One region of the Mesorhizobium sp. WSM4813 genome, then DNA from elsewhere that is predicted to be linked to it. Evidence: riboswitches for the same ligand, from Rfam matches in the RefSeq annotation. Region 1 holds a riboswitch; the other holds the start of a gene.
What was found. Region 1 has a riboswitch for cobalamin ahead of AC0L25_RS02390 (DUF1636 family protein). Riboswitches for the same ligand answer to the same signal wherever they lie in the genome.
Positions count from the first base shown of each region.

Region 2: linked by a shared signal. The riboswitch ahead of AC0L25_RS15180 (aromatic ring-hydroxylating oxygenase subunit alpha) and the one ahead of AC0L25_RS02390 (DUF1636 family protein) in region 1 are both predicted to bind cobalamin.

Region 1 covers NZ_JBVVQU010000003.1:81,752-93,681, forward strand. The annotation lists gene AC0L25_RS02380 (cobaltochelatase subunit CobN) at 1-2,032, opposite strand, end outside; gene cobW (cobalamin biosynthesis protein CobW) at 2,051-3,088, opposite strand; gene AC0L25_RS02390 (DUF1636 family protein) at 3,099-3,518, opposite strand; cobalamin riboswitch at 3,557-3,760, opposite strand; gene AC0L25_RS02395 (winged helix-turn-helix domain-containing protein) at 4,028-5,227, opposite strand; gene AC0L25_RS02400 (NADH-quinone oxidoreductase subunit A) at 5,563-5,928, shown strand; gene AC0L25_RS02405 (NuoB/complex I 20 kDa subunit family protein) at 5,919-6,500, shown strand; gene AC0L25_RS02410 (NADH-quinone oxidoreductase subunit C) at 6,506-7,108, shown strand; gene AC0L25_RS02415 (NADH-quinone oxidoreductase subunit D) at 7,118-8,308, shown strand; gene AC0L25_RS02420 (NADH-quinone oxidoreductase subunit E) at 8,309-9,619, shown strand; gene nuoF (NADH-quinone oxidoreductase subunit NuoF) at 9,630-10,934, shown strand; gene AC0L25_RS02430 (NADH-ubiquinone dehydrogenase) at 11,088-11,777, shown strand; gene nuoG (NADH-quinone oxidoreductase subunit NuoG) at 11,853-11,930, shown strand, end outside.
Region 2 covers NZ_JBVVQU010000022.1:85,276-97,205, forward strand. The annotation lists gene bglA (beta-galactosidase BglA) at 1-1,615, shown strand, start outside; gene AC0L25_RS15155 (ABC transporter ATP-binding protein) at 1,640-2,752, shown strand; gene AC0L25_RS15160 (DUF680 domain-containing protein) at 2,849-3,067, opposite strand; gene AC0L25_RS15165 (DUF680 domain-containing protein) at 3,140-3,364, opposite strand; gene AC0L25_RS15170 (DUF680 domain-containing protein) at 3,454-3,657, opposite strand; gene AC0L25_RS15175 (hypothetical protein) at 3,738-4,007, shown strand; cobalamin riboswitch at 4,179-4,381, shown strand; gene AC0L25_RS15180 (aromatic ring-hydroxylating oxygenase subunit alpha) at 4,494-5,741, shown strand; gene AC0L25_RS15185 (FAD-binding oxidoreductase) at 5,765-6,880, shown strand; gene AC0L25_RS15190 (FAD-binding oxidoreductase) at 6,998-7,741, opposite strand; gene AC0L25_RS15195 (molybdopterin-dependent oxidoreductase) at 7,738-8,349, opposite strand; gene AC0L25_RS15200 (MBL fold metallo-hydrolase) at 8,478-9,203, opposite strand; gene AC0L25_RS15205 (diphosphate--fructose-6-phosphate 1-phosphotransferase) at 9,237-10,403, opposite strand; gene AC0L25_RS15210 (L,D-transpeptidase) at 10,521-11,288, opposite strand; gene AC0L25_RS15215 (LysE family translocator) at 11,497-11,930, shown strand, end outside.

The DNA.
Region 1 (11,930 bases):
CGGCCTCTCCCGGGTTGGAGACGATGAACGGATAGATGACGGGCAGGGGGCCGGTGACGATCTCGGGAAAACAGGTTTCGCTCAGCGCCACGGTCTTGCCGGGCAACCATTCCAGCGTGCCATGGGCCCCGACATGGACGAGGGCATGGACACCGACCGTCTTGCGCAGCCAAAGGCCGAAAGCGATCAGCGCATGATGGGGAGGCAGCGTCGGGTCGTGGTAGTCGGCGCGGCGGTTCGTGGAGCGCCCGCGATCGGGCGCCAGCGCCACGGTGATGTTGCCGAAGGTGGCGGCGCGGAAGGGGAAATTTGCAGAAGAAGGCGCTTGAATACCCCCCTCTGTCCTGCCGGACATCTCCCCCTCAAGGGGGGAGATCGGCAGTTCCGCCGACGGCTCTTCCTTAATATCCTCGGTAATTGGCGAAAGCAGCGACGACAGCGCAATCTCCCCCCTTGAGGGGGAGATGTCCGGCAGGACAGAGGGGGGTGCCTCGCACAAAACTGTCTCATCTTCCGCATTCCCCCAAGCCGCCTCTACCGCAGCGATTGCAGCCGTCGGCAATTCCTTCGAGAACGTCAGATACTCCTTCAATGCCAACCCTTGGCCGCCCTTTTCCAGCATCTCCAGCAACTCACGCGGCGTTTGCGGAATCCCTTCAACGGCGTAGCCCTGTTCGCTCAGGTCATGCAGCATTGCCAGCACGCTGGACGGCACGTCGAGGCCGACGGCGTAGCCGGTGCGGCCGGGTGCGCTCGGATAGTCGGGGATCAGGAAGGCGAGCTTGCGTTTTTCGCGCGGCGTGCGCTGCAGGCGAACGAACGCCTCGACACGGTTCGCCACCTGCGCGACGCGGTCCGGCTCCGGCCGGTTGGCGAAAGCGCGGAAGGCCAGCGCCGGCTCGGTTTCGACCTCGCCCTTGAAGGAAATGGCGCCGGCAAGGATGCGGCCGTCGAGTTCGGGCAGGACGACATGCATGGCGAGGTCGGCGGGCGCCAGGCCGCGCTGATTATTTTGCCAGATGTCACGGCGTGTCGTCGCGACGATGACCTGGAAGACCGGCACGCCGGCGCGGTCGAACAGGGTTTCGATGCCGGGTTCAGCACCGGAGGCGAACGCCGTCGCGGTGATGATGGCGGCAGGCTTCAGCGTGGCAAGCGCGGTCTCGACAAAGGCGAGCGATGCCGGGTCCTTGAGGCTGGAGACGAAGATGGGGACGGGGATCATGCCGCGCTGCCCGAGCGCTTCGAACAATGCATCGATGGGCGCGACATCGGCGGCGAGCAGCATCGAGCGGTAGAACAGAATTGGCACGACGTCACCCTCCCCCTCGAGGGGAGGGTGGCCCGCAGGGCCGGGTGGGGTCGTTGCGGCAGTGCTCGACGTTTTTTGCTGTTGGCGCACTTCATAGGCGACCCCACCCCCGGCCTGCGGCCGGACCCTCCCCTCAAGGGGGAGGGGGACGTCGCGCTCGACGACCCCCGTTCCCGGCTCATAATAGCCCGCCTTCGGCACGATAACCGGCTCCACGACCGCCGTGTCCTGTCCCGCCAGCCGCGCCAGCCTCTGCACCAGCGCCGTCATATTCTCCGGGCCGCCTTCGCGAAAATAGCCGAGCAGGCCGTCGAGTTCTTGGCGCGGCAGCGTCGAGCATTCGATCAGCCGCAGATCCTCGTCGCGGCATTCGCCGGGCAGCAGCGCCAGTTTTATGCCGCGTGCGCGGGCGGTCGAGGCGAGCTGGTCGCAGCCATAGCGCCACCAGTCGTAACCGCCGAGGATACGAACCAAAATAACCCTCGCGTGCCGGGCGACGCTGTCGATCCAGAGGTCGACGGACATGGGATGGCGCAGGTCGCGTAGAGCCGCCAGCCGCATCGACGGCAGGCGATCGGCGTCCGCCTTCCACGCTGCTGCCAGCCCGGCCAGATCGCTGTCGGTGAAGGACAGCGCTATGACATCCGCAGGCGTCTGCCTGAGATCAACAGGCTCGGCGAGATCGTCGAGCGAGGCGGATGTGGTGGTGAGGATGTGCATCGCGGCTCGTGCCTGAGATCAGCCGGCGAGGATACGCTCAATCGCCGGGCGGTTCAGCCCCTTCAGTCCGATGACCACGAGGCGCGAGCGGCGGTCGTCGTCGGAAGTCCAGGCGCGGTCGTAATAGTGATTGACGCGCGGACCGACGGCCTGCAGCAAGAGCCGCATCGGCTTGCCGCCGACTTCGACGAAACCCTTGACGCGCAGCACGTTTTCTTCCTCCGCCGCCGTGGCGACACGCAAAGCCAGCTCATCGGGATTGGCGATCGACGGAATGTCGACGACGAAGGAATCGAAGTCGTCATGCTCGTGGTCGAGTTCGTCGTCGTGGTGGGTCTTGCGGTTCTCGATGTCGTCCTCGACGGCAAGGCCGAGGCCGAGCAGCACAGACGGATCGACCTTACCTTGCGAGGTCGGCACGATCTTGACGGCGCGCGCGGTGTGCTCGCCGATGATGGCATTGGCGCGGGCCGAACCAGCGGCGTCCATCAAGTCGCTCTTCGACAGTATGATCAGGTCGGCGCAGGCCAGCTGATCCTCGAACACCTCCTCGACCGGATCGTCATGGTCGAGCGTCTCGTCCTGCGCGCGCTGCGCCTGCAGGGCGTCCATGTCGTTGGCGACGCGGCCATCAGCCAGCGCCGGTCCGTCGACCACGGCAATGACGCCATCGACAGTCACCCGGCTCTTCACCGTCGGCCACTGGAAGGCCTGGACCAGCGGCTTGGGCAGAGCGAGCCCTGAGGTTTCGATCAGGATGTGGTCGACCTTCGGCGTCAGCGACAGGATCTGGTCGAGCGCCGGGACAAAGTCGTCGGCGACGGTGCAGCAGATGCAGCCATTGGCCAGCTCGACGATATTTTCCTCGGGGCAGGTGTCGATGCCGCATCCCTTGAGGATCTCGCCGTCGATGCCGATGTCGCCGAACTCGTTGACGATGATGGCCAGCCGCTTGCCGCCGGCGTTTTCGAGCAGATGGCGGATCAGCGTCGTCTTGCCGGCGCCGAGGAAGCCGGTAACGACGGTGCAGGGCACGCGGGAGACGGAAGCGGTCATATCTGGTCCTTCAAAGGTCGAGGGGAGGGATGCGGGCGACAAGGCCGCGCTTCAGGCAATCGGGGCGGCCGCGCCATGGAATGAGGCCGTCCGTCGAGGTGGCGAAGAGCTTTGCGCCAGTGACGAGATCGGCGCCGCTTGTCGTGGTCAGGTCGCCGAAGACATAGCTCCAGCAGCCGTCGCGCAGGATCGCGGCGCTCAGCCGGCGCTTGCAGTTGCCGAGGCATTCGACGCTGCGGATACGGATATTTTCGCCCGAAGCGGCGCGGCGCGTGTCTTCGGCCAGCAATTCGCCGGCGCGGGGATGGGCGTCGGAGCCGGTCTCATCGCGGCAGGAGGCGCAAACGATCACAGTGACGCCGGCCAAGGCATCACTATCGCCGGACAATGCGCCCGCTGTCTCAGCCAAAAAACTGCTGTCGCGTTCCAAATCAGGCTCCTTGCCCGGAAAACCCGCCAGGCGATCGGATTCTTATGTCCTAGACGGCAGGTCTCCTGGCTCGCGGGTCATCGCCTTGGTGCCGCCTTCCCGGGACCGTCCCAGTGGTTTTCGGCCTTGGCTCGTCGCTTACAGTTGCGGGGACAGCCGCGGATTTGAAATCGGAATTTCGCACCGCATTCCCTCTTGGCTCCTCCCTTTGCCGAGAGGAGACCGTCTAAACCGGATTTAGGCTTGTGGAGGCAGTCGTGTCAACGCATGGTTCCGACACGCGAGGGAAACGCTTCAGGGCAATTTTCGATGTCGCGCCGCCCCTCATTGCCCTGCCGGGCATTTCTCCCCGTATAGTGACGGGGAGAAAGAGCTGGTCGCAACGGCGGCGCCCCTCCTGCAACGCTGGTGATTGGCGAAACCATCGATGACAGCGTCCCTCTCCCCGTCTCTATACGGGGAGAGGATGCCGGCAGGCAGGTGAGGCGCAGCGCCGACATCGAGATCCGTTACGAACCCGCGACATCCGCCAGCGCTGGACCCAAATCGCCGGCCAGCGTCACTTCGATGCGTTCCAGGCCGAGCCAACCCTGCATCAGCTTCAACTCCTCGAAGAGTTCGGCGGCGCTTTGCGGCGGGGCGCCGGGCTCGGCATAGGCGGCATGGACGCGCAGCACGCCGGCCGGGCGGTCAGCCTTGAGGTCGATGCGCGCCACGATCCTTTCGCCGAGCAGGAACGGCAGCACATAATAGCCATATTGGCGTTTTTCGGCAGGGGTGTAGATCTCGATGCGATAGCGGAAACCGAACAGTCTTTCCGTGCGCGCTCGCTCGAAGACGACCGGATCGAACGGCGCAAGCAAGGCGCGCGTCTCGATCTTGCGCGGCAAACGGGCGTCCTTGTGAAGATAGGCAGGCTTGCTCCAGCCTTCGACGCGAACCGGCAAAAGGTCGCCTGCCTCGACCAGTTCCTCGATGCGGCCCTTGATGTCGGCGGGAGAGAGGCGGAAATAGTCGCGCAGGTCGCCCGCTGTCGCGACGCCGTGGGCGCGGGCGGAGATGCGCAGCAATTCGCGGTGCGCATCCTCCGGGGAGGGCACCGGCAAAGCAAGCACTGCCGGCGGCAGCACGCGCTGCGGCAGATCGTAGAGCCGCTCGAAGCCACGACGCGACGCCGTGGTGATACGGCCGGCCCAGAACAGCCATTCGAAAGCGTGCTTGGCGTCGCTCCAGCCCCACCAGCCGCCGTTTCCCTTCTGGCCTTCGAGGGCGGATGCGGCGACCGGCCCTCGTTCGACGACCTCGCGATAAATGTCTTCAATGTAGGCGGCGCGTTCGCGGCCCCACTTGGCCAGTCCGTTATACATTTCCTCGCCACGTTCGGCCCGCTCCATGCGCCAGCGCATCAGCGGATAGGTCTCGACCGGCAGAAAGGAGGCTTCGTGCGCCCAATATTCGAAGACCGTGCGCTTGCGCGTCACGGCGGCGTTGTCGAGCAGCGCAAGCGGGTAGGGGCCAAGCCGCGAATAGAGCGGCATATAATGGGCGCGCACCACCGCACTGACGGAATCGATCTGCAGCAGGCCGGTACGGCCAAGCACACGGGCCAGATGGCGGCGATCAGGCGTGCTGTTAGGGCGAGGGTCGGCAAACCCCTGTGCGGCAAGCGCGATGCGCCGGGCCATGGCGAGCGAGATTTTTTCCTTCATGCAGACGGCACTCTGTTGGCGTTCGACCAAGGTTGGGGCGAATGATTCCGCGTCATGCTAGCAGGGTTTTGGCGGCATCTATGTCAGGAGAGAAAACTGGAGTAAAAAGTGAAGGAAATCAAACAGGAGCGGATCAGACCAGTTTATCCGCATATGCTGCCAAGCACCGTGTTTTGAACAAGGTTTGACTTGCTTCGCCGAAAGCCCTGCGCTAACCCTCGCCGCGTTGCAGCATAGAGCCCCCTAAAACGGTTCAGTGGTTAAACTGTCACGCTTCCGCAAGTGGGTCCGGTGCTGTAATCAGAGTGGATTGGCCGCCAACGGAAAGCTGCAGCATGAACGCATTGTTGAGTTCGTACCTGCCCATCGTCCTGTTCATCGGCGTGGCGCTGGTCGTCGGCCTGGCGCTGCTTGCCGCACCCTTCCTGGTGGCCTACCGCAACCCAGATCCGGAAAAGCTTTCCGCCTATGAGTGCGGCTTCAACTCGTTCGATGACGCCCGCATGAAGTTCGACATTCGCTTCTACCTGGTGTCGATCCTGTTCATCATCTTCGATCTGGAGGTGGCCTTCCTGTTTCCGTGGGCAGTGTCTTTCAGCCAGATCGGCATGCTCGGATTCTGGTCGATGATGGTGTTTCTGGCTGTGCTGACCATCGGCTTTGCCTATGAATGGAAAAAAGGAGCGCTGGAATGGGATTGAGCGACAATTCCGGCACGCTCGTCGCGCCGAAGCCAAAAGGCATTCTCGACCCCAGCACCGGAAAGCCGGTGGGGGTGAATGACCCTTTCTTCCTCGAGATCAACAATGAGCTGGCCGACAAGGGTTTTCTCGTCACCTCGACCGAGGCGCTGATCACGTGGGCGCGCAGCGGCTCGCTGATGTTCATGACCTTTGGTCTCGCCTGTTGCGCGGTCGAAATGATCCACACCTCGATGCCGCGCTATGACTCGGAGAGGTTCGGTGTTGCTCCTCGCGCGTCTCCGCGCCAGTCCGACATCATGATCGTCGCCGGCACGCTGACCAACAAGATGGCGCCGGCGCTGCGCAAGGTTTATGACCAGATGCCGGAGCCGCGCTACGTCATCTCGATGGGCTCCTGCGCCAATGGCGGCGGCTATTACCACTATTCCTATTCGGTGGTGCGCGGCTGCGATCGCGTCGTGCCGGTCGACATCTACGTGCCCGGCTGTCCGCCGAGCGCGGAAGCGCTGCTCTACGGCATCCTTCTGTTGCAAAAGAAGATCCGCCGCACCGGCACGATCGAGCGGTGAGCGGGATGATGAGCCTGAATGAACTCTCGACCTATCTCGGCGAGAAGCTTGGCGGCCGGATTGGCGATGCAGTGTTTGCCTATGGCGAACTTACCATCTCGGTCGAGCCGCACGATCTGATCGAGGTGGTGAGCTTCCTGCGCGACGATCCAAAATGCCAGTTCATCTCGATCATCGACGTCTGCGGCGCCGATTATCCATCGCGGGCCAAGCGCTTCGACGTTGTCTATCACCTGCTGTCGCCGAAGCAGAATATTCGCATCCGCATCAAGGCCCAGGCCGACGAAGAGACGGTGGTGCCGTCGATCACTGGCGTTTATCCCGGCGCCGACTGGTTCGAACGCGAAACCTACGATCTCTATGGCGTGCTGTTTTCGGGCCATCCCGATCTCAGGCGGATTCTGACCGATTACGGCTTCGAGGGTCATCCGCTGCGCAAGGATTTCCCGCTGACCGGCTTCGTCGAGGTGCGCTACGACGACGAGGCCAAGCGGGTCATCTACGAGCCGGTCGAGCTCAAGCAGGAATTCCGCAATTTCGATTTTCTCAGCCCTTGGGAGGGGACGGATTACGTCCTTCCAGGCGACGAAAAAGCCAAGACGAATTGAGACGCCAGAATGGCTGAAACCTCCGTCCGTAATTTTAACATCAACTTTGGACCTCAACACCCTGCAGCGCATGGTGTTTTGAGGCTGGTTCTTGAGTTGGACGGCGAAGTCGTCGATCGCGTCGATCCGCATATCGGGCTGTTGCATCGCGGCACTGAAAAGCTGATCGAAGCCAAAACCTATCTGCAGGCCGTGCCCTATCTCGACCGGCTCGACTATTGCGCGCCGATGAACCAGGAGCATGCCTTCGCGCTTGCCGCCGAGCGTCTGCTCGGCATCGAGGTGCCGAAACGCGGCCAGCTGATCCGCGTGCTCTATTGCGAGATCGGCCGCATCATGTCGCACATCCTCAATGTGACGACACAGGCGATGGATGTCGGCGCGCTGACGCCGCCGCTTTGGGGCTTTGTCGAGCGCGAAAAGCTGATGGTGTTCTATGAGCGGGCCAGTGGCTCGCGCATGCATGCAGCCTATTTCCGCCCCGGCGGCGTCCACCAGGACCTGCCGCAGAAGCTGGTCGAGGATATCGGCAACTGGATCGACCCCTTCCTGAAATCGCTCGACGATCTCGACGCACTGCTGACCGGCAACCGGATCTTCAAGCAGCGCAATGTCGACATCGGCACCGTCTCGCTGGCCGACGCCTGGGCCTGGGGTTTTTCTGGCGTCATGGTGCGCGGATCCGGCGTCGCCTGGGATCTGCGCAAATCGCAGCCCTACGAATGCTATGCCGAGATGGATTTCGACATTCCGATCGGCAAGAACGGCGACTGCTACGACCGTTATCTCGTGCGCATGGAAGAGATGCGCCAGTCGGCGAAAATCATGCGCCAGTGTGTCGACCTGCTGCTCGGCAAGGAAAGCACCGGGCCGGTGTCAAACCTCGACGGCAAAGTCGTGCCGCCGAAGCGCGCAGCGATGAAGCGGTCGATGGAGGCGCTGATCCATCACTTCAAGCTCTACACCGAGGGCTACCGCGTGCCGGCGGGCGAGGTCTATGCGGCGGTCGAAGCGCCGAAGGGCGAGTTCGGCGTCTATCTGGTCTCCGACGGCACAAACAAGCCCTACCGGTGCAAGCTGCGCGCGCCCGGCTTCGCCCATCTGCAAGCCATGGATTTTTTGTGCCGCGGCCACATGCTGGCCGACGTCACCGCCGTGCTTGGCTCCCTCGACATCGTGTTTGGTGAGGTCGATCGCTAAATGTCAGTCCGCCGTCTCGCAGAAGCCAGCCTCCAGCCAGCCGCCTTCGCCTTCAACCGGGCGAATGCGGCAGCGGCGAAGCAATGGATCAAGAAGTATCCGAAGGGCCGCGAGCAATCGGCGATCATCCCGTTGCTGATGCTGGCGCAGGAGCAGGAAGGCTGGGTGACCAAGGCGGCGATCGAGACGATCTCCGACATGCTCGGCATGCCCTACATCAGGGGGCTCGAAGTCGCGACCTTCTACACGCAGTACCAGCTCAATCCGGTCGGCACCCGCGCGCATATCCAGGTCTGCGGCACCACGCCCTGCATGCTGCGCGGCTCGGAAGCGCTGATGGACGTGTGCCGCTCAAAAATCCATCACGACCAGTTCCATACCAACGACAAAGGCACGCTCTCGTGGGAAGAGGTGGAATGCCTCGGCGCCTGCGTCAACGCGCCGATGGTGATGATTTTCAAGGATACGTTCGAGGACCTGACGCCGGAACGGCTTGCCGAGATCATCGATCTCTATGATGCCGGCAAGGGCGCCTCGGTGACGCCGGGGCCGCAGAACGGCCGCACCTCCGAGCCGATCACCGGCCTGACGACGCTGAAGAGCGAAAAGGCGATCCTGAAGACGACCCGCGACAGGGAAGCCAAGGCGGCAGCGAAAGCCGCCCAGGAAGCAGCGGCGACTGCCGCCGCCGCGTCGGCTGCCCCGGCCGCGCAGGCACCGGCTGCCCCCTTTGCGCCGTCGAAAGCCAGCAAGCCGAAGACCGATGCGCCCGAAACCAGCCCGGCGCTGGAGACGCCTTCTCCTGCAAAGGTCGCACCAGAGACGGAAAAGGCGGCGAGCGTCAGAGCACCGCGGCATTCGGCCGCCAATGCCAACAAGGCCGCGCCGGAAGTCGAAAAGGTTTCGAAACAGCGCAGCGGTCCCAAGACCAAGGCTGAGCCAGCGGCTGCTTTCAAGGCGCCGGAGTTGAAGGAAGCGCCGTTCGGCGCTGCCGGCAAAAAAACCGCCAAGCCTGCCAAGCCTTCGCTTGAGGACAAGAACCGTCCGGCCGGCATCGCAAAGCCTGCACTGGTCGACGATCTCAAGCTGATCTCAGGCGTCGGCCCGAGAACCGAAGGTATCCTGCATTCGCTTGGCATCTTCACTTACGCGCAAGTCGCGTCCTGGAAGAAGGCCGAGCGCGAATGGGTCGACGGCTATCTCAGTCTCCGTGGCCGCATCGAGCGCGAAGACTGGGTCAAGCAGGCCAAGGCGCTCGCCAAGGGCGGGGTCGCCGAATATATCCGCGTCTTCGGCAAGAAACCGGTCTGAGGAACGAACAATGCTTCAGGACAGAGACCGCATCTTCAACAACATCTACGGCCGCTTCGACAAGTCGCTGGCCGGCGCGATGGCGCGCGGCGCCTGGGACAACACGCCAGGCATCATCGCCAAGGGGCGCGACTGGATCGTCAACGAGATGAAGGCATCAGGCTTGCGCGGCCGCGGCGGCGCCGGCTTTCCCACCGGGTTGAAATGGTCGTTCATGCCCAAGCAGAGCGACGGCCGGCCGAGCTATCTCGTCGTCAACGCTGACGAATCCGAGCCCGGCACCTGCAAGGACCGCGACATATTGCGCCACGATCCGCATACGCTGGTCGAGGGCTGCCTGATCGCCGGCTTCGCCATGGGCGCGGTCGCCGCCTACATCTACGTGCGCGGCGAGTTCATCCGCGAGCGCGAGGCGCTGCAGCGCGCCATCGACGAGGCCTATGAGGCCAAGCTGATCGGCAAGAACAACACGTCAGGCTATGATCTCGACATCTACATGCACCATGGCGCCGGCGCCTATATCTGCGGCGAGGAAACGGCGCTGCTCGAAAGCCTCGAAGGCAAGAAGGGCCAGCCGCGGCTGAAGCCGCCGTTTCCGGCCAATGTCGGCCTCTATGGCTGCCCGACGACGGTCAACAATGTCGAGTCCATCGCCGTGGCGCCGACCATCCTGCGCCGCGGCGCTGCCTGGTTCTCGTCCTTCGGCCGGCCCAACAATGTCGGCACCAAGCTGTTCTGCGTTTCGGGCCACGTCAACACTCCGTGCACCGTCGAAGAGGCGATGTCGATCCCGTTCCGCGAACTGATCGAGACGCATTGCGGCGGCATTCGCGGCGGCTGGGACAACCTGCTGGCGGTCATTCCGGGCGGCGCTTCGGTGCCGTTGGTGCCGGCGGAGCAGATCATCGACGCGCCGATGGATTTCGATGCGCTGCGCGACCTGAAATCGGGCCTCGGTACCGCGGCTGTCATCGTCATGGACAAATCGACCGATGTCGTGAAGGCGATCGCGCGGCTTTCCTATTTTTACAAGCACGAGAGCTGCGGCCAGTGCACGCCGTGCCGCGAAGGCACCGGCTGGATGTGGCGGGTGATGGAGCGGCTGGTGCGCGGTGAGGCGCAGAAGCGTGAGATCGACATGCTGCTCGACGTGACCAAACAGGTCGAAGGCCACACGATCTGCGCGCTGGGCGATGCGGCGGCGTGGCCGATCCAGGGCCTGATGCGGCATTTCCGCGGCGAGGTGGAGCGGCGTATCGACGAGTTTTCGCGCAATGCGCACCGGGCAGAGCCGGTGATGGTGGCGGCGGAATAGAGACGAATTCGAAATACGGGCGAGTGCCCGATTTGAAATACGGGCGAGTGCCCGATTTGAAATACGGGCGAACGCCCGATTTGAGATACGGGCAAGTGCCCGATCTGAGGAAGCAGGCCGGGGCATACGGAAGAAACGACCAGGAGACCACCTATGTCGCTGAATTCGAGACCCGATCATTTGATGCCAGATTTGGACCCGATCGAGAAGATGAACCAGGACCTGACCAGGATGATGCCGAAGGAGATGGCGAGCGCCATCAATCTCCTGGCGCACCCTGTCGCGGGTGCGGCAGCGATGTCGGCGCTCGGCATCGGGCTTGCCAATCATGCCTTTGGGGTGTGGATGGGCGTGCTCTCGGGCGCAGCCGAGGCCTCGCAGCGGCTCTTCCAGCCGATGGTCGACGATTTCGATGCCAGGATCGAACGCTTTTCGGAAACAGGGACAAGCTCCTCGACCAAGGCGCGGGCGGCGACGAAAACCTTGATCGCCGAGGCGAAGTCCTTCGCCAGGGACGTGAATGACATAGCGGCGAACAGCATGGATGATGCACCGAGCGTGGTGGATGCGGCTGCCGCCCCGGCCGGGTTGATGCCCGAGGATTTCAAGCAGCCCAAGGCCATGGATCGCCCGGAAAATCCGGCCGACCTCAAGGCGATATCGGGCATCGGGCCGAAGCTGGAAGAGGTGCTGAACGGCTTGGGCATCTGGACTTACGGCCAGATTGCGGCATGGACGCCGGAAGAGATCGCCTGGGTCGACGATTATCTGTCGTTCAAGGGCCGCATCGGTCGCGACAATTGGCTTGGCCAGGCGGCGGTGCTGGCCGCGGCCAAACATTGAATTCAATGCCGGGCGCGGTTTCGGCTGCGCCCCGGAAAGAAAGATTGCGGAATGTCCGCAGGGGTTTGAGACGACATGGCAAAGCTCAAGGTCGACGGGAAAGAGATTACTGTACCCGACCACTACACGCTGCTGCAGGCGGCCGAGGACGCT
Region 2 (11,930 bases), on a different contig from region 1:
CGACTGGTGGCGAGGTGCCGTGATCTACCAGATCTATCCGCGCAGCTATCAGGACTCGAACGGCGACGGCATCGGCGACCTCAGGGGCATCATCGACAGGCTGCCCTATATCGCAGCACTCGGCGTCGATGCCATCTGGATCTCGCCGTTCTTCAAGTCGCCGATGAAGGATTTCGGCTACGACGTATCAGACTATTGCGACGTCGATCCGATGTTCGGCACGCTGGCCGATTTCGATGCCTTGAGCGCCGAGGCGCACAGGCTCGGGCTCAAGGTAATGATCGACGAGGTGCTGTCGCATACCGCCGACATCCATCCGTGGTTTAGGGAAAGCCGATCGAGCCGCACCAACCCTAAGGCGGACTGGTATGTCTGGGCCGACGCCAAGCCCGACGGCACGCCACCCAACAACTGGCTGTCGATCTTCGGCGGCTCGGCCTGGCAGTGGGACACCAGCCGCCAGCAATATTACCTGCATAATTTCCTGGCCGAGCAGCCCGATCTCAACTTCCACAGCCGCGCGGTCCAGAATGCGCTGCTCGATGTCACTCGCTTCTGGCTGGAGCGCGGCGTCGACGGCTTCCGCCTCGACACCATCAACTTCTACTTCCACAGCCAGGGGCTTGAGGACAATCCGCCGCTGCCGCCCGAACAGCGCAACGACCAGACCGCCCCTTCCGTCAACCCTTACAACTACCAGGACCATCTCTACGATAAAAGCCGCCCCGAAAACCTCGGCTTCCTCGAACGCTTCCGCGCGCTGCTCGACGAATATCCGGCTGCGGCGGCGGTCGGCGAAGTCGGCGATTCGCAGCGCGGGCTGGAGGTGGTGGCGGCCTACACCGCTGGCAGCAAGCGCGTGCACATGTGCTATTCGTTCGACTTCCTGGCCCCCGAAAAGATCAGCGCGGCAAAGGTGCGTTCGGTGCTGGAAGCCTTCGGCAAGGTCGCCAGCGACGGCTGGTCGTGCTGGGCCTTCTCCAACCATGACGTGATGCGCACTGCCTCGCGCTGGGCGGCGGGCGAGGCTGACCGGACCGCTTATCTCAAGGTGATCTCGGCGCTGCTGATGTCGCTGCGCGGCTCGGTCTGCATCTATCAGGGCGAGGAACTTGGTCTTGGCGAAGCGGAATTGCAATTCGAGGATCTGCGGGACCCCTACGGCATCCGCTTCTGGCCGGAATTCAAGGGTCGCGACGGCTGCCGCACGCCGATGGTCTGGAATGGCGCCGACAGCAATGGCGGCTTCTCCAAGGCAAAGCCATGGCTGCCCGTGCCCGCCAAGCACCTTTCGCAGGCGGTCGATGTGCAGCAGGGCGACAACAGCTCGCTGCTCGAACATTACCGGCGCTTTCTTGCCTTCCGCCGTCTGCATCCGGCGCTGGCCAAGGGCGAAATCGACTTCATCGAAAGCCAGGGCGATACGGTCGCCTTCACGCGCCGCGAGGGCAACGAGCAGATCGTCTGCGCCTTCAATCTCGGCAGCCGACCGGCCGAAATCGATCTCGGCGGACGCTCGCTGCAACCCTTGCCGGGGCACGGGTTTTCGGGACAGACTGGCGCCGGCTCTATCCGCCTCGGCGGCTACGGCGCCTGGTTCGGGCGCATCGACTGAATTCGCAATTCACTGGAGGGTATCATGGCCGATGTCACGCTAAGACAAGTGAAGAAATCATACGGCAATCTCAATATTCTCCACGGCATCGACCTCGACATAAAGTCGGGTGAGTTCATCGTCTTCGTCGGCCCTTCGGGCTGTGGCAAGTCGACCTTGCTGCGGTCCATCGCCGGGCTGGAGGAAATCACCTCCGGAGAGCTTAAGATCGATGGCGAGGTGGTCAACGACGTGCCACCGTCGAAGCGCGGCATCGCCATGGTGTTCCAGTCCTATGCGCTCTATCCGCACATGACCGTCTACGACAACATGGCGTTCTCGATGAAGATCGGCAAGGAGAGCAAGGCCGAGATCGACAAGCGGGTGCGCCAGGCGGCGGAAATCCTGCAGCTGACCAAATATCTCGACCGCCTGCCCAAGGCGATGTCAGGCGGCCAGCGCCAGCGCGTCGCCATCGGCCGCGCCATCGTGCGCAACCCTAAAGTCTTCCTGTTCGACGAGCCGCTGTCGAACCTCGACGCGGCACTGCGCGTCGCCACCCGCATCGAGATCGCCAAGCTCAAGGAGTCGATGCCTGCTACAACAATGATCTACGTTACCCACGACCAGGTCGAGGCGATGACGCTGGCCGACCGCATCGTCGTGCTCAAGGAGGGCCATATCGAGCAGGTCGGCACGCCGATGGAGCTCTACAAGAGACCCGGCAATCTGTTCGTCGCCCAGTTCATCGGCTCGCCGGCCATGAACATCCTGCCGGCGACGATCGACAAATCAGGCGACCCGACCGTCGTCAGTCATGTCGGCGGGCGCAAGGCGACGGTGCCGATCGCCACGCCAGCGTCAGTGAAGGGCGCTTCGGTGAGCTTCGGCGTGCGGCCGGAGGATCTGATGATCGCCACCGGCGCGGATTATCTTTTCGAGGGAACGGTGGATTATGTCGAGCAGCTCGGCGAGATTCAGCTCGTCTATGTCGACATCGGCCGCGCCGACCTGCCGCTGGTGACCAAGCTGCCCGGCAATGTCGAGGTCAAGCGGGGTGCTGCGCTGCGGTTGAATGCCGATGCCGGCGACCTGCATATTTTCGATGCCGACGGACATTCCTTCACACTCCACAAGGCGGAAGCAAAGGCAGCCTGAGGGCGGCAGCCTAACTGCTGGATACAGGCAGTTTGGCGAAGGCAAAAAACAAGAGCGGCGGGCAAGGCCCGCCGCTCTTGTGCGTTCAGGTCGCTGTTAGCGGCCGAACAGGTTGCGGTCGCTGCCGTGGGCAGGCTTTTCGTCAGCCGGAACCGGATTCTGCGCCGGGGCCGAATTCTGGATCGAAGCCGTGTACGAGCGGTCGACCGCAACGGCCGGCTGGTCGGCGCCGTTCGATCCATAGTTGTCGCTACCGGCAAAAGCGCTGCCGGCAACGGCCAGAACGGCGGCGGTGGCAAGAACGAACTTTTTCATTTCAGTACTCCTGGATTTTTCTCGTTCCACCAACGCAGCGGGCAAGTGCCGACGCTGCTGTTGGGATCGACATTAGTTGTTGCCGAAGAGGTTACGGTCGCTGCCGTGGACGGGCTTCTCGTCAGCCGGAACCGGATTCTGCGGCGAAGCCGAATTCTGGATCGAAGCCGTGTACGAGCTGTTGTCGACCGCAGCGGCCGACTGGTTGGCGCCGTTCGATCCATAATTGTCGCTGCCGGCAAAAGCGCTGCCGGAGACGGCCAGAATGGCGGCGGTGGCAAGAATGATCTTCTTCATTTCTAGTACTCCTGGATTTCGTATCCCATCAGCACGGCGGCCGCGGTCTTTTATGCAGACAATGCCGCTCTGCTGTTTGGGATCAGCTGTTAATTGTTGCCGAAAAGGTTGCGATCGGCGCCCTGCACCATCGGCTTTTCAGCGTGAGCCGGCTTCTGAATGGAAGCCGTGTACGAACTGTCGACCGCAGCGGTCGGCTGGTTGGCGCCGTTGGACCCATAATGGTCGCTGCCAGCAAAGGCGCTGCCGGTGATGGCCAGAACGGCGACGACAGCAAGAGCAATCTTTTTCATTTCTAGTACTCCAGTATTTTAGTTTTCCGTCCGACTGGCGGCGTGTCTTGGGAGGAATTCGCGTCGTTCGGACAGCCCCGATGTGGGAAGGCCATCTGGCAGATTCCAATCACGAAGTTGTTCCGTGTGGACCAAGAATCTACACCTTGAAATTGTACCAGAGGCTTGTGCCGGCATCGTTTTATGTTTTGTTTTCAGATGCTTATGCCAAAGGCGCCATTCGACCGTTTGACGGATTTCTGGACCTGCGTTCACAGCGTCATGCACGCATCGTCAACAGAAACGAACCGTTCGGTTCGATTTTAGAAACGGCTAAAAAGCCGGTGCTGGAGTTGTTGTCGAATCGTTAACCATTTCGGCGCCCTGCAATGCTTAAATCCGGCGTGCTTTCAGAACCGGCAGCGCTCGCAGCCGGATGCAATTTCATCCCCCTCAAATCCCGGCCCACCGGTTTCGTTGGCCGTGTCGCGCCGCATGGATACGATGTCGCTTTCATGCCGACAGTCAGCCGGCCGTCATGATTAGATCACGGCATCTCAGGTGCCGCTTGGTGACGACGAAGCGGAGAATTGGGAAGCCGGTCAGAACCCGGCGCTGCCCCCGCAACGGTGGTGGAGTTCAAGTCGCAACGGGAGACCACTGGGCCACAAGCCTGGGAAGGTGTCGCGATGAGTCCGCAAGGACACTCCAGAGCCCGGAAACCAGCCCGAGAATTCTAGACTCGACTGATCGCGGTGGGCGGTCAAGAGGTGGATGATGCATGCCCGGCCCTGTCGCCGTTTGCGGCCCATCCTCCCTCCATCACCACCAGTTCAGTCCTTACATGAGGACAGGACATGGATGCGCGCAACGACATGCTGAGGCTCTTGCACGGCCGCAGGGAAGGCTACTCGCTCGAGCAGCCCTTCTATACCGATCCCGATTTCTTCAAGCTCGACATGGAGCTGATCTGGTATCGCGACTGGCTATTCATCGGCCACGATTGCGAGTTGCCGAAGCCGGGCAGCTACATCACCGCCCAGATCGGCGACTATCCGGTCGTGCTGGTCCGCGACCAGCACGGCAACATCAATGCCTTCCACAATTCCTGCCGGCATCGCGGCAGCCGCGTCTGCAACGCCGACAAAGGCACGGCGGCCAAGCTCGTCTGCCCCTATCACCAGTGGACCTATGAGCTGGACGGCCGGCTCTTGTTTGCTCGCCAGATGGCGGACGGCTTCGACAAGAGCCAGTTCAGCCTGAAGCCAGTGGCTTGCGAAAGTGTTGGTGGCTACATCTTCATCTGCCTGGCCAAGGAACCCGCCGATTTCGCGCCGATGCGCGCCATGATCGAGCCTTACCTCCTGCCGCACCGGCTGCGCGAGGCAAAAGTCGCCTTCGAATCGACCATCGTCGAGAAGGGCAACTGGAAGCTCGTCTGGGAGAACAACCGCGAGTGCTACCATTGCGCCGGTAACCATCCCGAACTGTGCAAGACATTCCCGGAAGCACCGACCGTGACCGGCGTGCAGGGCGCCGACAGCGATCCGGAGATGCTCGCGCACTGGGCGAAATGTGAGGCGGCAGGCTTGCCGAGCAAGTTCCGCATCGATCCGGCCGGGCAGTATCGCGCCACCCGCGCGCCGCTGCTGCGCGACGCCGTCAGCTACACGATGACGGGAAGACGCGCGGTGAAGAAGAACCTTTCCGACAGCGTTTCGACCGACCGTATCGGCTCGCTGCTGCTCTATCACTATCCGACGACCTGGAACCATATCCTCGGCGATCATGCCGTCACCTTCCGCGTGCTGCCGATCAGTGCCACGGAAACGGCCGTCACCACCAAATGGCTTGTCCACAAGGACGCGGTCGAAGGCGTCGATTACGACCTCGCCGAACTCACCCATGTCTGGACGGAGACCAACGACCAGGACCGTCGCATTGTCGAGGAAAACGCCTTCGGCATCCTGTCGCCGGCCTATGAGCCCGGCCCCTATTCGGAACTGCATGAGGGCGGCGTCATCCAGTTCGTCGAATGGTACGCCTCCTTCATCGGGCCGCGCCTTGCCGAGGCCGGGCGGCCGGCGCTGCGCAGCGTCGCCTGAACGAGGTCAAGGGGATGAATGCGATGACGGACCTTGGCCTCTACCGCCATCTCGACGAGATGGCGCCCTGGAACGACAGGCTTCAGGTGCTGGAGGTCATCGGCGTCAGCGACGAGGCGCCTGACGTGAAGACCTTCACCTTCCGCTCCGACAACCAGACCTGGTTCCGCTACAGACCGGGGCAGTTCGTGACGCTGGAACTGCCGACCATCGACGGCCCGGTGATGCGGACCTATACGCTGTCGTCCTCGCCGTCGCGGCCGTTCTCGATCGCGGTGACGGTGAAAGCGCAGGCCGGCAGCCTCGGCACGCGCTGGATGTTCGACAATCTGAAGCCCGGCGTTCATGTAAAAGCCTATGGGCCGGCGGGCGACTTTTCGCTGCACAGCCATCCCGCGGCCAAGTATCTGTTTATTTCGGCTGGCTCCGGCGTGACGCCTATGATGTCGATGCTGCGCTGGCTGAACGATTGCGCGCCATGGACAGATGTCGGCTTCGTCAACTGCGCGCGAAAGCCCGAGGAGATCATCTTCCGAAAGGAGCTCGAGCTGCTCGGCAGCCGCATGCCGGGCCTGACGCTCGGCTTCATGATCGAGGAGCGGTCCAGCCGTGAGGGCTGGTTCGGCCATATGGGCCGGATCGACGCGATACGGCTACCGCTGCTGGCGCCCGATTTTCGCGAGCGCGAAATTTTCTGCTGCGGCCCCGACCCGTTCATGCGCGCGGTGCGGCAGATGCTGGAGGCCGCCGGCTTCGATATGGCCAACTATCATCAGGAGAGCTTTGCGGCCCCAGTGGTGGAGGAAATACTGGCCCCGTTCGGTTCGCCGGCAGAGGGTGGGCCGGCAGAGGGCGGGGGCGAGGCACCTGGCGAGGCCGCAACGCCGATCCGCTTTTCGCTTTCGGATGTCGATGCCGACTGCGTTGCCGGCCAGACCGTGCTGCAGACGGCGCGCGCTTCGGGCGTACGCATCCCGGCGGCTTGCGAGTTCGGCCTGTGTGGAACCTGCAAGGTGAAAAACGTCTCGGGTGAGGTCGAGATGAGCCACAATGGCGGTATCCTCGATCACGAGATCGACGACGGTTTTATCCTCGCCTGCTGTTCAAGGCCGCTGTCGGCGCTCGAGATCGAGGCCTGACCGACGGGGTGCGTATAGCGCGTCGCGTTTGGCCGGGCCTTATGCGACGCGCTTTGCGATACTGTTTTTATCCATGTCGTTATGGCAAAACCGCTGCACACTTTTGCGCGACATGCATTAAACCCCGTAGCGCTCGGTGCGGATGAGGCTTGTCGGAACGCCGGCATCCATCAGCGCCTGGGCGGCAGCCGATACGAAGGCATTCGAGCCGCAGACAAAGGCGAACCTGGGCGGCGCGGGCAGCCACACCATCGATTGCTCCATCATCGCGGCATCGACCCGCCGCGAATAGTCGGTCGGGCGCCGGGCCGGCTCGCGAGTCAGCGCCAACACCAGATCGAAGCCGTCACGGCGATCGTGGAACTCGATCAGCTCGTCGAGAAAGATCACCTCGTCCCAGACCCGTGCGGAAAACACCAGTGCCACGGGCACCGCCGATCTGCGCGCGGCGCGATGGCGGATCATCGCCATCAGCGGCACCACGCCGGACCCGCCGCCGACCAGCAGAAGCGGGCCGCCGTCGCTGTCGGACCAGACGAAGTGGCCGCCGAGCGGTCCGCGCAGCTCGACCTCGTCGCCGACCGCCGCGATATCGTGGAAGAAGGGCGAGACCTCGCCATCATCGAGCCTTTCGATCGCCAGCTCGATCGTCTTGCCGGCTTCCGGCGCCGAGGCGATGGAGTAGGAGCGGCGCGCCTGATAGCCGTCCGGCGCCGTCAGCCTGACATCGACATGCTGCCCGGCACGATAGGCGAAGGGCCGCGACGGCTGGAGGAAAAAACTGGTGACGCGCGGCGTGCGCTTTTCGATGCGTCTGATGGTAACCGTCTGCCAGGGCGACTGCGCCGGCCCGTCGCTCATGGATCGCCCGTATAGCGCTGCTCGCGCCACGGGTCGCCATAGATGTGATAGCCGCGCAGTTCCCAGAAGCCCGGCTCGTCACGCTCGGTGAACTGCAGCCCATTCAGCCATTTGGCAGACTTCCAGAAATAGAGATGCGGAACCAGCAGCCGCGCCGGGCCGCCATGGTCCGGCGTGATCGGCTTGCCTTCATAAAGCAGCGCCACCATCGCCTTGCCGTCTGTGAGATCCTTCGTCGGCACGTTGGTGGTGTAGCCGTCGAACGACAGCGCCAGCGTGAAGGGGCTCAGTGTCTCAATGCCGGCATCCGCCAGAATATCGTCGACCAGCACGCCTTGCCACGCCGTGTCGAACTTGGTCCATGCGGTGACGCAATGGATGTCGCGCGTCATCTTGGTCAAAGGCAGCGCGTTGAACTCCGTCCAATTCCACTTCTTGATCGGCCGCGGTCCGTGCTTGAGCGTGAACGACCAGTCCTCGGTGCGCACGCGCGGCGTCGGCCCGGCCGACAGCACCGGAAACCCTCGCTCGAGATACTGCCCCGGCGGGATACGCGCATCCGCATCCGTCGGGGGCTTTCGTCCTGAAGAGAAGCCGCGGGTGACCATCGGGAAATCCGTTTATATCAGGCCGTCTGCCAGCCTTCATCAGTCTTCTCGAAGATGCTCTGGTGGGCAACCAGAATTTTGGCGGACGTGTCGGGTTCGTCTTGCCTGTCGCGCTGTCAGGAAGCCTCTTATGCGCCGGTCCCGTCTGTCCGCCTGAGATAGCCAGTCGCGATTTCGTGCATCCGTTTGGCGTCGAAGCTCGGGCCATGGCCGCCATGGCCGATGCGGATCGGCAGATCGAGCAGCCGCTGCATCGTCCGGCGATAGGCCGGTCGGTCGGAGTCCGGCAGGTCGTCGATCAGCATGGCGTCGTAGATAGCGTCGCCGGCGAAGAACAGGCCGTCGGCCTCGTCGAACAGCGCGATCGAATCGGGCGAATGGCCGGGCAGATGCAGCACGCGGAATTGCCGTTCGCCGAGATCGACCGTGTCGCCCTCGCCAAGTGTTCGCGTCAGCGGCGCCGGTGGAATTTTGTAATCGGCTGCTTTCCAGCCGGGCGCCGGCAGCTTCGAGACGGCGCCGTCGAGATCGTGGAACATGTGGGCGTAGGTGACGGCGTCATCCATGCTGTCGAAATACGCAGCGCTGTAGCTCGGCCCTGCCCGCAACGGGAATTCGTGCAGAGAGCCGACATGGTCGAGATGGATATGGGTGGCGACGACGAGCAGCGGCTTGCCCGCCGGCGTCCCGATCTCCGGCGCCAGCGGGCAAATCCCCATGCCGGTGTCGACAAGCAGGTCGACGTCGCGGCCGCGCAGATGCCAGATGTTGGCGCGCACGAAATCATGCACGAACGGCTCGGAGAGCATCGTCGTATCGGGGTCGATGACGGTCTTGCTGAACCAGTCAAGCATCACGAGATTTGCGGCATCAGAAGCGAGCCGGCATCAGACGAACGGTTTTCCAACCTTGTATTTTTCGGGAACCAGTCGCTTCAGATAGGCCATGCCTGCATCGGAGAGTTGGTTGACTTCCGGCAGCATGAAATCGTCGGGCATGTGGCGGGTCTTGCCGGCGACGTTTTTCAGCGGCACCTTCTTCAGCACGGTTTTCTTGCCGTCATATTGCAGCGCCACCGAGCCGCCGCCCTGTTCGGCGACAGCGACCGCAAAAACGCCGGCATCGAAGGCTTCCTGCGCATCGACGGCGTTGATGGCGCCGACATAGCCGCGCGGCATGTAGCCGAGCGCATCGACGCGCGCCCGCTTGCCCGGCAATCCTTCGGCCAGCGCACGCTCGAGGGCGGCCGGCAGGTCACTGCCCGACAGCTTGACGTTGCCATGGGCATCGCGCTCCAGTTTCTCCGGCGGGACAAGGCTTTCGACCAGCGCCTTTCCGTCGGCGGTGCTGACGCCTTCGGACACGGCTACGATGCAGCGCTTGTGGCGGTCGAGCGTGGCGCGCACGTCGTCGATGAACGCCGCAGCCGAGAACGGCCGCTCCGGCACATAGACGAGATGCGGGCCGCTGTCGGGGTCAAGCTGCCATGCGGCAGCGGCGGCGGTGAGGAAGCCGGCATGCCGCCCCATGACGATGCCGACATAGATACCCGGCAGAGCACGGAAATCGAGGTCGACCGAGAGGAAGGCGCCGGCGACAAACTCGGCTGCTGAAATGAAGCCGGGCGTGTGGTCGTTCTCCTCGAGATCGTTGTCGATGGTTTTCGGCGCATGGACGAAAGCCATCTTGCCGCCGGCGGCGTCGGTCAGGATCTGCTGCGTGCCCGACGTGTCGTTGCCGCCGATATAGATGAAGGCGTCGGCGCCGGCCTTCTTCAGGCCGTTGAGGATGATCTCGCAATAGGCGTCATCCGGCTTGTCGCGCGTCGAGCCAAGCGCTGCGCTCGGCGTTGCCCCGATCAGCCGCAGCCGGTCCTCGGCGATGGCTGAGAGATCGACATAGTTGCCGTCACGGATGCCGCGCACGCCATGGATCGAGCCTAAAACCTTGGCGCCGGGATGGCGCTTGCGGATCTCGAGCGCGGCGCCCACCATCGTCTGGTTGATGACGGCAGTCGGGCCGCCGCCTTGCGCGATCACAAAAGTTCCGGACATTTTCTACTTCTCCCGAGCAGTGGAATTGCCGGCACATTCGCCTGTCTTGCGAGATCACGCAACGGGAGAGTCGAGCGGCCGCGCCGGCCGCTATGATTTCAGAAGATGACCGGGAGTTCAGACGACGACGACCGGGTTCTTCCTGGAAACGCGGCTGTAGAGGTCGATGATGTCCTGGTTGATCAGGCGAACGCAGCCCGACGACATCGCCTGGCCGATGCTCCACCATTCGGGCGAACCGTGGATGCGGTAGCCGGTGTCCTGGCCGTTCTGATAGATGTACAGCGCACGCGCGCCGAGCGGGTTGTCGAGGCCGCCGGGCTGCCCGCCCTGCCATTTCACCAGTTCCGGCTTTCGCGCGATCATCTCGGCCGGCGGCGTCCAGGTCGGCCATTCCTTGCCGTACTGGATGTTGGCGCGGCCAGACCAGCGGAAGCCTTCCTTGCCGATGCCGACGCCGTAACGGATCGCGTCACCGCCGGGCTGCACCAGGTAGAGCAGCCGCTCCTGCGAATGGACGACGATGGTGCCGGGCTGCTCGCCGGTCGGGTCGACGACGATCTGGCGACGGAACTCCGGCTTGACCTTGAGGTAGGGCACTTCCGGCAGCGTGAAGCCGCCGTCGGTGACGGAGGCATACATCACACCGGGGCTGGTTATGTTCTTGTCGACGCTGATGCTCGGGCGAACGGGGCTGATCGCGCCGGTGGTGACGCCGTCGAGTTGCAGCGCCGACAGGTCGAGCGTCTGGCTGCAGCCGGCGACGCCAAGCAGCGCCAGCGCACCGGCGCCGGACAACACCGCGCGGCGGGAAAGCTGGATTTCGGAAATTTCGATTTCGTCGCCATTGTACGGCGGCGTCAGACCTTGCGGCAACTCACGCATCTACCCAAACCCTACGCTGTCGGCGGGAAACACGGTCCGGCCGAATAGAGGGCATTTTCACCAATCATGGTTGAGAAAGCGTGAAGAACTGTTGCCCGACCTTAACTTCCTGGCCGAGCCGTCGTGTGCCGTATATTTTCGATGTCGCCTCTTTACAACTTCGCGCGGTCAAGGATTTATCCTCTTCTTTGAGGTCAAGGAGACACACATGTCCTTCGAAAACTGGGCCGCCTTTGCTGCCGCCTCGACGATCCTTCTTGTCATTCCCGGCCCGACCATCCTTCTGGTGGTGTCCTATGCACTCGGCCAGGGCTGGCGCACCGCGCTGCCGATGGCGGTCGGCGTGGCGTTTGGCGATTTCACGGCGATGACGCTGTCGATGCTGGGCATCGGCGCGCTGCTGGCGGCGTCGGCCACCGTGTTCACGCTGTTGAAGGTGGTCGGCGCCGGTTATCTGATCTATCTCGGCATAAAGCTGTTTCGCGCCGGTGGCACGCTCAAGGCCGAGCCGCGGCTAGATGCGGTGTCTTCGGCCAAGATGATGGCGCATGCCTGGCTGGTCACCGCGCTCAACCCGAAAAGCATCACCTTCTTCGTCGCCTTCCTGCCGCAGTTTCTCGACCGGCACGCCGATTTCTGGAC